2 regions of the Mesorhizobium sp. M0410 genome follow, and region 2 is predicted to be linked to the other one. Evidence: riboswitches for the same ligand, from Rfam matches in the RefSeq annotation. Region 2 holds a riboswitch; the other holds the start of a gene.
What was found. A riboswitch is a leader RNA that binds a small molecule or an ion and turns the genes downstream of it on or off. The one in region 2 is predicted to bind cobalamin.
Positions count from the first base shown of each region.

Region 1: it holds a riboswitch for cobalamin, as region 2 does, so the genes downstream of both, metE (5-methyltetrahydropteroyltriglutamate--homocysteine S-methyltransferase) here and NKI63_RS11175 (CbtB domain-containing protein) in region 2, are expected to answer to the same signal.

Region 1 is NZ_JAMYRN010000018.1:34,314-40,097, reverse strand. Features, by position in the region: gene NKI63_RS23395 (transposase) at 1-422, opposite strand, end outside; gene NKI63_RS23390 (MFS transporter) at 713-2,341, shown strand; cobalamin riboswitch at 2,838-3,038, shown strand; gene metE (5-methyltetrahydropteroyltriglutamate--homocysteine S-methyltransferase) at 3,134-5,479, shown strand.
Region 2 is NZ_JAMYRN010000006.1:265,971-271,754, reverse strand. Features, by position in the region: gene NKI63_RS11190 (methyltransferase family protein) at 1-281, opposite strand, end outside; gene NKI63_RS11185 (heparan-alpha-glucosaminide N-acetyltransferase) at 298-1,296, opposite strand; gene NKI63_RS11180 (MFS transporter) at 1,543-2,742, shown strand; cobalamin riboswitch at 2,930-3,128, shown strand; gene NKI63_RS11175 (CbtB domain-containing protein) at 3,165-3,344, shown strand; gene NKI63_RS11170 (CbtA family protein) at 3,360-4,142, shown strand; gene cobU (bifunctional adenosylcobinamide kinase/adenosylcobinamide-phosphate guanylyltransferase) at 4,135-4,656, shown strand; gene cobO (cob(I)yrinic acid a,c-diamide adenosyltransferase) at 4,658-5,290, shown strand; gene cbiB (adenosylcobinamide-phosphate synthase CbiB) at 5,588-5,784, opposite strand, start outside.

The sequences.
Region 1 (5,784 bases), on a different contig from region 2:
TTCGCGGAGTAGCTCTTTCGGCCTGTTCGCGCTGACGGCGGTGCTTCAGTGGTCGCGGATATCGGCTTGGCGCCCTCCTTGCGGGCAGGCGCGCTCGCCTCAGCTTCTGGCTTCCTCGACCGCCGCGCTCTCGTCTTCGGTTTTGGCGTTTCCGCTTTGTCTGCCGGTGCGCTAGGAACTACTGCTGACTCGGTTTCCAGGGGATTGGCCATGAAATGCTCCACTCGCGGTTTTTGCAAAGGTTCAGCATCAAGGGCCACTACAGTAGAGTCAACAAGCTGACGATTTAACGGCTCGACTTCCTTTGTTGTCTCGGCCATCGCCGCGGCGATGTCGAAATTGCCCCAGATGGAACGTGCGGATTTTTGATAATTGCGCTTTTGTTTGACTTCCACGGTGAATGGTCGCGTCTGCCGCCTCATAGTTCCTTCCTGAATAGGAGAATGAAGTCGCCGCTCGAATTTTTGGCGCTTCCTGCTTAGCGCGGAGCATTATCGTATAGCCGCTCAACGGGCAAGTGATGCCGGTCTTCGATGGCTGACCCATCTGGGGAGATTTGAGCGGCTTCGCGCGTCCTGCGCATGCCTGTAAGGCCGCCAAGTTTTCTGGGTTAGCAGGCGCGCCACTGTGGCAGCTTGGCTTGTACGGCGAGGCCATGGTTGAGTGAGGCGAACCAAATCCAGCCCCGCGCTCGATCCCGAAGCTTCCCACAATGGCGAAGAGAACATCTTCACTCGTTCCTTTTCAGCACAAGACCTTCCGTTCGCTATGGTCGGCTGCACTCGTTTCGAACCTTGGCACCCTGGTGGAAGGTGTGGCGGCGGCTTGGCTGATGACCAGCATCGCCACCTCCCATGGAATGGTGGCGCTCGTCCAGTCATCGACCACCCTCCCCTACATGATCTTCTCCCTCGCGGCGGGAGCGCTCGCGGACAACTTTGACCGTCGCCGGATCATGTTGACTGCGCAACTGCTGATGGTCTGCGTATCCGCCTTCCTGGCGTTCCTGACCTATGCGGGGGAAATGACACCCTGGATCCTTCTGGGTCTCACCTTCCTGATCGGCTGTGGTTGGGCATTGCACGATCCCTCTTGGCAAGCCTCGATGGGGGATATCCTGCCTCGCGAACACCTGCCTAGCGCGGTTGCGCTCAACGGCATGAGCTACAATCTCATGCGCAGCATCGGGCCGGCGATTGGCGGCATAATCGTGGCCACAGCCGGTGCGGCCTTCGCGTTCCTCTTTAACGTCTTTTGCTACTTCGCTCTGATCGCTGCGCTGTTGCGGTGGAAAGCCGTACGGGCACGACAAGCGCTGCCGCGGGAGGCTTTCGGCAGTGCGATGGCGGCGGGCTTCCGTTACGTGCTCTTGTCGCCGAACCTTCTCAAGGTGATGTGCCGGAGTTTCATTTTCGGCCTCACCGCCGTTGTCATTTTGGCTCTCCTGCCGTTGGTTGCTCGCGAACAGGTCAAAGGGACCGCGGTCACCTACGGCGTGATGCTTGGCTTCTTCGGCTTGGGAGCGATTTGCGGCGCGCTCCTCATCGGGCGGGTCCGAGAAGTTCTCTCCAACGAATGGGTCATTCGCGGTGCGTTCTTTATATTGGCGATCAGCTGCTTCTTTCTGGCATGGAGCGAGCACGTTTGGCTGAGCTGTCTGCTCCTCATGCCAGCCGGTGCGGCCTGGATTCAATCATTCTCGCTGTTTAACGTCACAGTGCAGCTTTCGGCGCCGCGGTGGGTGGTTGGACGCGCCCTGTCTCTCTATCAGACGGCCACATACGGCGGCATGGCGGCGGGAAGCTGGCTTTGGGGCGAACTGGCGGATGTCCAAGGTGTTTCGGGAGCCTTCCTCGTCGCCAGCGTGGTTCTTGTGATTGGTGGACTGATGGGGATCGTTCTGCGTCAGCCGGATTTCGAAACGCTCAATCTGGATCCGACCAACAAGTTCAGCGAACCGACGCTGCAACTTGACCTGCGGCCACGAAGCGGTCCGATCATGGTGATGGTCGATTATCGTATCGATCAGAGAGATGTCCCAGAATTTCTCAGTGTGATGACATCGTGGCGAAAAGCCCGGCTGCGAGATGGCGCCAGACAATGGGCGTTGCTGCGTGACCTGGAAAAGCCAGAACTATGGACCGAGTGCTATCATGTGCCAACCTGGGTCGAGTATGTTCGCCACAACAACAGGCAGACCCAGGATGACGGCGAAATCGTTGCGCGCCTGGAAGCGCTGCACCGTGGCGATTGCCCGCCCAAGACGCATCACAAGATCGAACGCCAAACCGTGCGCGTGCACGACGATTTGCCGCTCAGGCCTCATTTGGACAGGACTTGAGCTGGCCCGGTGGTTTGAGCCGGGTTACCTTGAGCCGGTGGCTGCGAACGAGCAGAACGTTGGCCTCGACCCTTCGCAACACGCCGCTATACCGGGCCTCCGGTGCTCCCCTCGAAATCGTTGTGTCGTGCCACCGAGGGCATCACGGCCAACACCTTCCACATGGGCAACAGCCTCGCCATGGAGTCGAATGTGGTCGCGAGCAGATCACCAAAGAAGCGGTCGGAACCTCGGAGCCGAAGTTCGATGCCGAGGTGGCGTTCGCATGATGCGGGAAGCAGCACCACGGCGCTTGCCGGTATGTTTGCCGCCGGCAGCCGACGAACTCCTATCCTCCTGGCGAAGAGCGATGTGCGTCATTGCTTTGATTTACCGGCCGCTCAAGGCTCCCACAGTTTTCGCTTTCGAGGCGACCTATGGGAACATGCCAACGGAAATTTAACATAACGACATAAACATTTCTTTATGCGGCGTTGACAAAGAAGCGAACTGTTGTAATTGTCTCCCGAGTCGTGGTTCTCCGTACGGCGCTGCCGCAGCGGAGCTAAGAGGGAAGCCGGTGCGATGCCGGCGCTGCCCCCGCAACTGTTAGCGGCGAGCCAACCCCACTCATGTCACTGAGGCGAATAGCCTTGGGAAGACGGGTAGAGGCTATGACCCCGCGAGCCAGGAGACCTGCCACGGCGAATTACGTCCACGGGCGGGGTGTCTCGGTGGCCGCTGCAGCCTGGCGTTCGTGCCGGCCCGCTAGCGCCTTCCTTGTCACCGACGCCCCAACCATCGGGGTATGGCATGACTGTCTCTCAGCAAATTCCTGTAGCAACGCTCGGCGTGCCGCGCTTCGGTCGTCGGCGAGAACTGAAATTCGCGCTTGAAAGTTACTGGTCCGGAAAATCTTCCGCCGCCGACCTTCTCACGACGGCGAAGGCGCTCCGTGCCGCTAGCTGGGAGGAGCAGCACGATCGCGGCGTGTCGAAAATCCCGTCGAACGACTTCTCGCTCTACGACCATGTGCTCGACACCGCAGCCATGGTCGGCGCCGTTCCATCCCGTTACGGCTGGAATAGCGGCGAGGTCCCACTTGACATCTACTTCGCAATGGCGCGCGGCAACCAGGGTCAGACGGAGGATTGTGGACACGCTGGTCACCAGCACGCGGCTCATGGGCCTGATGTAACCGCGATGGAAATGACCAAGTGGTTTGACACCAATTATCACTACATTGTGCCGGAACTCGACGATGATCAGACGTTCGCCCTCTCGTCGACGAAACCGGTCGACTTCTTCCTCGAGGCTAAAGCTCTCGGCATTCACACACGCCCAGTCATCCTTGGACCGATCACCTTCCTCAAGCTGGCGAAATCGCCTGCCGAAGGATTCGATCCCATCGCGCTCCTGCCGCGGCTGCTGCCCGTCTACGAGCAACTCGTGCAGAGGCTGAAGCTGTCGGGAGCCGACTGGGTGCAGATCGATGAGCCAGCGCTTGTCCTCGATCTGAACCCGAACGAACGAGCTGCGTTCGAATTCGCCTATAGCCAGCTGTCGAAAGCCGCGCCCGAGTTGAAAATCATGCTGGCTACGTATTTCGGGCCGCTGGGAGACAATCTCGAAACCGCGGTTTCTCTGCCCCTGGCCGGGCTGCATATTGATCTCGTGCGCGCTCCCGAGCAACTGGAAACCGTGGGTCGGCTCGCACCGAAGGATCTGGTGCTCTCGCTTGGCTTGATCGATGGCCGCAACGTCTGGCGTGCGAACCTGCCCGCCATTCTCGACCGCATCAAACCGATCGTCGCCGGCTGGCCCTTGGACCGCGTCGAGATCGCGCCTTCTTGCTCGATGCTGCACGTGCCGATCGACCTGCGCATGGAGACCGAACTCGACGCGGACATCAGGTCGTGGCTCGCCTTCGCGGCCCAGAAGACCGACGAGTTGGTGTTGCTGGCCCGGGCCCTGACTCAAGGCAGGGATGCGGTGGCAGGCGCGTTGAAAGCGTCTGCCGAGGCTGCCGCCACTCGCGTGACATCCACGAAGATCCATGACCCGCTTGTTGAGGGACGGATCGCCAGCATTGACGACAGCATGAAGCGACGAGAGAGCGCTTTTGCCGAGCGCTCCAGAGTCCAGGCCGGCACGCTCGGGCTGCCGCCGTTCCCGACGACGACCATCGGGTCCTTCCCGCAGACGCCGCAGGTACGCAGGGCGCGGGCCGCTCATGCGAAGGGCCAGCTGAGCTATGTCGACTATGAGACCTTCCTGAAGAAGGAGATCGAGGCTGCAATTCGCTGGCAGGAAGAGATCGGGCTGGACGTGCTGGTGCACGGTGAGTTCGAACGAAACGACATGGTACAGCATTTCGGCGAGCAGCTGTCCGGCTTCGCCTTCACCCAGCATGCCTGGGTGCAGAGCTATGGGTCGCGTTACGTGCGCCCCCCCATCATCTTCGGCGACGTATCGAGGCCCAATCCGATGACGCTGCCCTGGTGGCAATTCGCCCAGTCGCTTACGGAATACCCTGTGAAGGGAATGCTCACAGGCCCAGTGACCATTCTCAACTGGTCTTTTGTTCGCGACGACGTACCCCGCTCCGAGGCATGCCGCCAGATCGCGCTTGCCATCCGCGACGAAGTGACGGATCTCGAATGGTCCGGCGCAAGGATGATCCAGATCGATGAGGCCGCGTTTCGCGAAGGATTGCCACTGCGCCAGTCTGACTGGAAAAACTATCTCGACTGGGCTGTCGAATGCTTCCGGATCGCTTCAACGGCTGTAAAGGACGCGACTCAAATCCATACCCACATGTGCTATTCGGAGTTCAACGAGATCATCGACGCGATCGCCGAAATGGATGCGGATGTAATTTCGATTGAGACGTCGCGCTCGAAAATGGAACTGCTGGACGCCTTCACGAGCTCCAAATATCCGAACGAAATCGGGCCCGGAGTCTACGACATTCACTCACCACGTGTCCCGGAAGTCGGGGAGATTTCGGATCTCGTCATGCTTGCCCGCGAGCGACTGTCGGATTCCCAACTGTGGGTAAACCCGGACTGTGGCCTCAAAACACGCAAATGGGAGGAGGTCCGCCCTGCCCTCATGAACATGGTCGATGCAGCACGTGCGCTCCGGGAGAAAGTGTAGGCCGGAGGGTTTCCTGGTTGCTCACCATGTGGTGAGTCACCGGCTGCCGCATGTCGGCCGTGAATGTGCCAAAACGCGATCACATCCTTTGAAATAAGTCACTCGAGCGAGAATGTGCACTTTCCTTCGGCACGTGTACTAGTCGCGCAGGAGTAAAGGGTACCGTTTTCTCCCTGTGACGTGTCGAGTTCGAAGGGGATGTGATCGGCGTCGAGACCGCTCCAGCCATGGTTATCAGAACGCCGAGTGCGTTGTTCTCGATCAGTTCGTAAAGGACTTCTCGGCTCGGTTCATCGAAATGAGCG
Region 2 (5,784 bases):
ACCAGATGGTCAGGCACGCCGTTCGGGTTGAGCGTCGTCTTGGCGCGGATCATGGTGCGGATTGCCGTGAACCAGAGCGCCGCAACCGCCACCAACCCCACAAGGCCGGCGGCGAACAGGATGTCGCCGAGAAGATCGCCGATCCACGGCAGCGGATAGAACAGCCCTAGTGCGACGCTGACGATGATGGCGGCGATATAGATCAGCGGTGGCCATGGGATGTGCCCCAGCTTCGGCTGCCCAGGATTTTGCTGCACGGGTTTCGGGTGACTGTCGCTCATTATTGTCCTCCCTCGATTAGCGCGTTCCTGGTTCCGCCGCCTCGGTTTGGGCGGTGCAGGTGCCGGCGAGCTCGCCAATATGCGCCTTCCACTCCGGGGACTGATCGTTGCTGTAGAGCCGGTCAAGCGAGGCTTCGCCCTGGAGAGTGTCCAGCATGCAGGCACAATAGCTGGAGCAGAACCCGGTGTCGCGTGCCTGCTCGCAGGATATCTGGCAGGATTTCAGAAAACTCACCTCCCTGGTTTCGGCCTGCGCCGGCATGAATTGCGAAAACAGCCAGACCGAGCCGATCAGCACCGGCTGATGGATCAAATAGAAGGCAAGGCTGTGCCGGCCGATGAAGACCAGCGGGTTTGCCCAGCGGCCGGGCGCCAAGGCCGACAGCCGCGTCAGTGCGCCGGAGGTGGCGGCGAGCTTGGTAACCGCGATGCCGGCAAGTACGGCGCCGAACCAGGGCAGCAGCGGAACGTAGTCATTGGAGCGCGGGTTGGTCGCCGACAGGCCGACCCACCACAAAGCCGGATGATCGAAAAGCTCGGATCGCAAGTAGAAAGGCGCGGCGATAACGAGGGCCGCCACGGCAAGCGTCAGCAGCGCCGGCAGCCGCAGGAACGCCAGGCCGAGCAAGCTGGCGAGCGCGATCTCGTGCAATATGCCGAAGAAGATGAAGCCGTCGGGCGTGGCGATGCGGGTGACCAGCGATATTGCGAGCGCTGCCCCGGCAACCATGGCGAAGCGCTTCCAGAAGCCGGTCCAGCGGATTTTTTTGCCATGGGCGAGATAGAGGCTGATGCCGACCAGGAACAGGAAGCTCGAGGCGATGCAGCGCGCGTAGATTTTCCACCAGCCGAAGGCGGTGAGGCCGGGATCGGTGTAGCCGAAGAATTCGAGGTCCCAGGTGAAATGATAGCTCGCCATGGCAAGCAATGCGATGCCGCGTGCAATGTCGATAGCGGCGATGCGCTTCGACTTCGGTTGATCCTGAACGGCTGCGCTCGGCGTGTCGATGCTCATTGGTCTCGCTGTCTTGGTTCAGCCCCGGCAAGACGACTATCACGGTTGCCACCGTCAAAAGAAGCAGGGCCTTGCGTCGCGTTGGTGACGGTCGGCGTCAGGGCTGCTTTAGGCCAGAGCCGGAAAGCCTTTGGCCGGCTTCGCTTTTTGCCGTGAAGGCGTCGGTTTCCTGTTACCCGGCCAGGAATCGCCGCGGCAGATTTGTGCTCCAACCCTGCTTCGGGCGATTCGGCTTCGGGGAACACAATGGCTACCCATGTGCGCCATCCGATCTGGCTTGCGGCCTTGCGGCCGGCGGATGCCCGCACCTTCGCCTCGCTCTATGCGGTCGAATCCTTCGCGCGCGCCACCGTGTCCAGCGTCATCCCGATCCAGGCCTATGAGATACTGCACAACGAGCAGATTGTTTCGATCCTCTACACGATCGTGGCGATGCTCGGCCTGTCGGCGACGCTGTTCATGCCGATGCTGATCGCCCGCTTTGCCCGGCGCTGGGTCTATACCGCCGGCGCCTGCCTGCTGGCCGCCGGCTCGCTGTTCTTCGTCACCCATACGCTGGCCGGCCAGGTGGTGGGCATGCTCTGCCGCGTCGTCGGCGCCGGCGCGCTGGCGATCACGCTCAACCTCTACATCATGGACCATATCCGCAAGACCGATTTCATGCAGGCCGAGTCGCTGCGCATGGCGTGGTCGATGCTTGCCTGGACCGCCGGGCCGACCCTCGGCATTTACCTCTACACGCGTTTCGGCATCTATGCCGCGCATGGCGCGGTGGCCGTCTTCGCCATGGCTTTGCTGGCGCTGTTCTGGACCTACCGGCTTGGCGATAACCCGTCGATCCGCCCCGGCAAGACGCGGCCGGTCAATCCGCTGGCCAATATCGGCCGCTTCGTCGCGCAGCCAAGGCTGAGGCTGGCCTGGCTGATCGCCTTCGGCCGCTCCTGCTTCTGGACGACGTTCTTCGTCTATGGGCCGCTGTTCATGGTGATCACCGGCGAGGGCAAGCTCGCCGGCGGCCTCTTGGTTTCGGCCGGCAATGCGCTTTTGTTCATGGCCATCTTCTGGGGCAGGGCAGGAAAGCGTTTCGGCGGCCGGCGCACCATGACGTTCGCCTATTTCGCGATGTCGGCAACGCTGCTGGCGGCCGGCGCCGTCGGCGAGGCCGCACCGCTCATCACCGGCGCCTTGCTGCTTTGCGGTGCCTTCTTCACCATCGCGCTGGATGCGCTGGGCTCGACCGCCTTCATGCGCTCGGTGCGCTCGTATGAGCGGGCACAGATGGCGGCGGTCTACCGCACCTATCTCGACTTTTCCGAACTGACGCCGCCGCTGGTCTATTCCGTGGTGCTGGCGTTCTTCCGCCTGGGCGCGGTTTTCGCGACCCTCGGCCTGCTGGCGGCGATCTGCGGCTTCGTCACCTGGCGCTATCTGCCCAAATCGCTTTGATGTTCGAGCGCCGCATGGCGCTCGCGCACCCAATTGTGGAAGCGGTGCAGTGCCGCATCGAACGCAGGCCGTTCTGTTCGACCGCGCAGATCGCGACGTCGCGGCGCCAGTTCTCCGGTTTGGCGAGGCGGCGCATTCGCCACACGATCCGGCGGAATTTGGTTTGCCGGGCGCGGCGATTCTGCCTATAGTCGCTGATGTCGTCGGTTCCGTTTTGGAACCAAGAGGGAATGCGGTGCGGGCGAAATTGTTTGCCCAATGCCGTGGCTGCCCCCGCAACTGTGTGCGGTAGTCCTCTCCATATGCCACTGAAGGTTCGCCTTCGGGAAGGTGGGGAAGGGCGCTGATCCGCGAGCCAGGAGACCTGCCGGCGACAGGAAACTGACTTCTATGCCCTCGGGTGGAGGGCGAAAGGACAAGACATGAATACCGCTTCCGTCTCGCTCGGCACTTCCGTCTCCTCGCAGTCGCGTTTCATGCAGCTGGCGCTTGCTGCATTCCTCGGCATTTTCGTCATGGGCTTTGTCGGCTTCTCGCATATCGATGCGGTCCACAATGCCGCGCACGACTATCGCCACTCGATGGGCTTTCCCTGCCACTGACAAGGGGCTGACATCATGACACTGTTTCGCAACGTCGTGTTCATCGCGGCGATCGCAGGGCTTGTGGCCGGCGTCGTTCTCGCCTGCATGCAGGCCTACGCCACGGTGCCGCTCATCCTGAAAGCGGAAGTCTACGAACAGGCCGGCGGCGGCCATGACCATGCCGCGGCACCTGCGGCACCGGCCGAAAACGCCGCCGGCACGATGGCTATGAGCAGCGCCGCGCCGGCACCGGCTGAAGCAATGGCTCCGGCGGAAGACGAAGGCTGGGCGCCGGCCGACGGCTTCGAGCGCTTTGGCTTCAGCGTCGTTGCCAATATCGTCACCGGCATTGGCTTCGCACTGGTCCTGGTCGCGGTTTCGGAATTCGCCGGCGGCATCGGCAATTGGCGCCAGGGCCTGTTCTGGGGGCTGGCCGGCTTTGCCGTGTTCACGCTGGCGCCCGGCCTCGGCCTGGCGCCGGAACTGCCGGCGATGCCCGTGGCCGACCTTGTCCAACGCCAGATCTGGTGGTGGGCAACAGTGGTGGCGACAGCGGCCGGTCTCGGCCTTATCGCCTTCCGCAGATCGCTGCCGCTGGCGATCCTTGCCGTGGCGTTGATCGTTGCGCCGCATATTGTCGGCGCGCCGCAGCCCGACAGTTTCGAGACGGCGATCCCGGAAGGCCTGCATCATCAGTTCGTGGTGGCGGTGACGCTGACCAATCTGGTGTTCTGGCTGGTGCTCGGTATGGTCGTCGGGCTGGTGCGCGGACGCTTCACCGGCGCGGCAACCAGCCTGCGCGACAGCTTTGCCTGACCGCGCTGCCGGGGCGCTGACCCTGGTCATCGGCGGTGCGCGCTCCGGCAAGAGCGCGCATGCCGAGAGGCTGGTGAGCGCCTGTCCGGCGCCGTGGAGCTATATCGCCACAGCGCAAGCCTATGACGAGGAGATGCGTCAGCGCATCGCGCGGCACCGCTCGCGACGAGGCGATGGCTGGACGACCATCGAGGCGCCGCTCGACCTTGCCGGCGCGATCGAGGCACTGCCCGACGGCCAGCCGGTGCTGATCGACTGCCTCACGCTGTGGCTGACCAACCACATGCTGGCCGGCCATGATGTCGAGGCCGAATGCCGAAGGCTGGCCGATGTGCTGTCGCGGCCGCGCGGCCCGTGGTTCGTGGTGTCCAACGAGGTCGGCCAGGGCATCGTGCCGGACAATGCGCTGGCAAGACGGTTTCGCGATGCCGCCGGCCGGCTGAACCAGGACGTCGCGGCGGTCGCCAGCACCGTGCTTTTGATGGTGGCGGGGCTGCCGCTCAAGGTGAAATGACATGGCTGATACTATCAATCCCAAGACCATTGAACAGGGGGACGAGGAACGCCACCGCGCCAAGATGGCCAAGCGCAAGGCGGTGCAGGACGCCGAGGTTGCAGCCAAGACGGTCGAGAAGGGGCTGTTGATCGTCAACACCGGGCCGGGCAAGGGCAAGACCACGGCCGCCTTCGGTCTGGCGCTCAGGATGCTCGGCTACGGCAAGCGCGTCGGCGTCGTCCAGTTCATCAAGGGCAGATGGCACACCGGCGAGAAGGACGTGTTTTCCAGTTTTGGCGATCGCGTCGTCTGGTACGCGATGGGCGAGGGCTTTACCTGGGAGACGCAGGACCTGAAACGCGACATCGCGGCGGCCGAGGCCGCCTGGGCGAAGGCGCTCGAGCTGATGGCCGAGCCGTCGATCAGCCTGGTGGTGCTCGACGAGTTGAACATCGCGCTGCGTTACGACTATCTCGACCTCGAAAAGGTGGTCGCGGCGCTGAAGTCACGCCGCGAAGGCTTGCATATCGTCGTCACCGGCCGCAACGCCAAGCCGGCACTGGTCGAGGCGGCCGACCTGGTCACCGAGATGGCCGTGACCAAGCACCACTTCTCCGCCGGCGTGAAGGCGCAGCAGGGGATTGAGTTCTGAGGGGTGTTGCTGGTTTGTCAAGGTCAGCGCTGCCCCTCATCGCCTGCCGGCGACTTCTCCCCGTGAAGGACGGGGACAAGGAGCTAGCCGCAACGCTGGCGATCTCCCTCTCCCTGTCTTTTCACGGGGAGCTAAGGCTGAGGGGCAGCGCCGACCTGAACCGATTATTTGAGGCGTTGCCCTATTTTGTTCTTGCTTTGTGCCGGCAGCTATGCTATTAATTTCGCTATGGTGCTAATTGGCTCCAACGACCCGCCGCTTGGCGGGTTTTTTGTTTCCGTCGATCTCGAGCGCAGGTCACGCCAAGATAACAACCACTGCGACCACCCCGAACAGCGCAATCAGCAGCAAGTCGGCGACCTGGTAGAGTTTCAGCGCCCGTCGGACGTCGGTGCTCTCGACATCGTCGCGGCGGCCGCCCTCGCCCATCAACGCGTCTTCGACCATCACGCCGTCGTAGGAACGGGGGCCGGCGAGCGCCAGGCCGAGCGCGC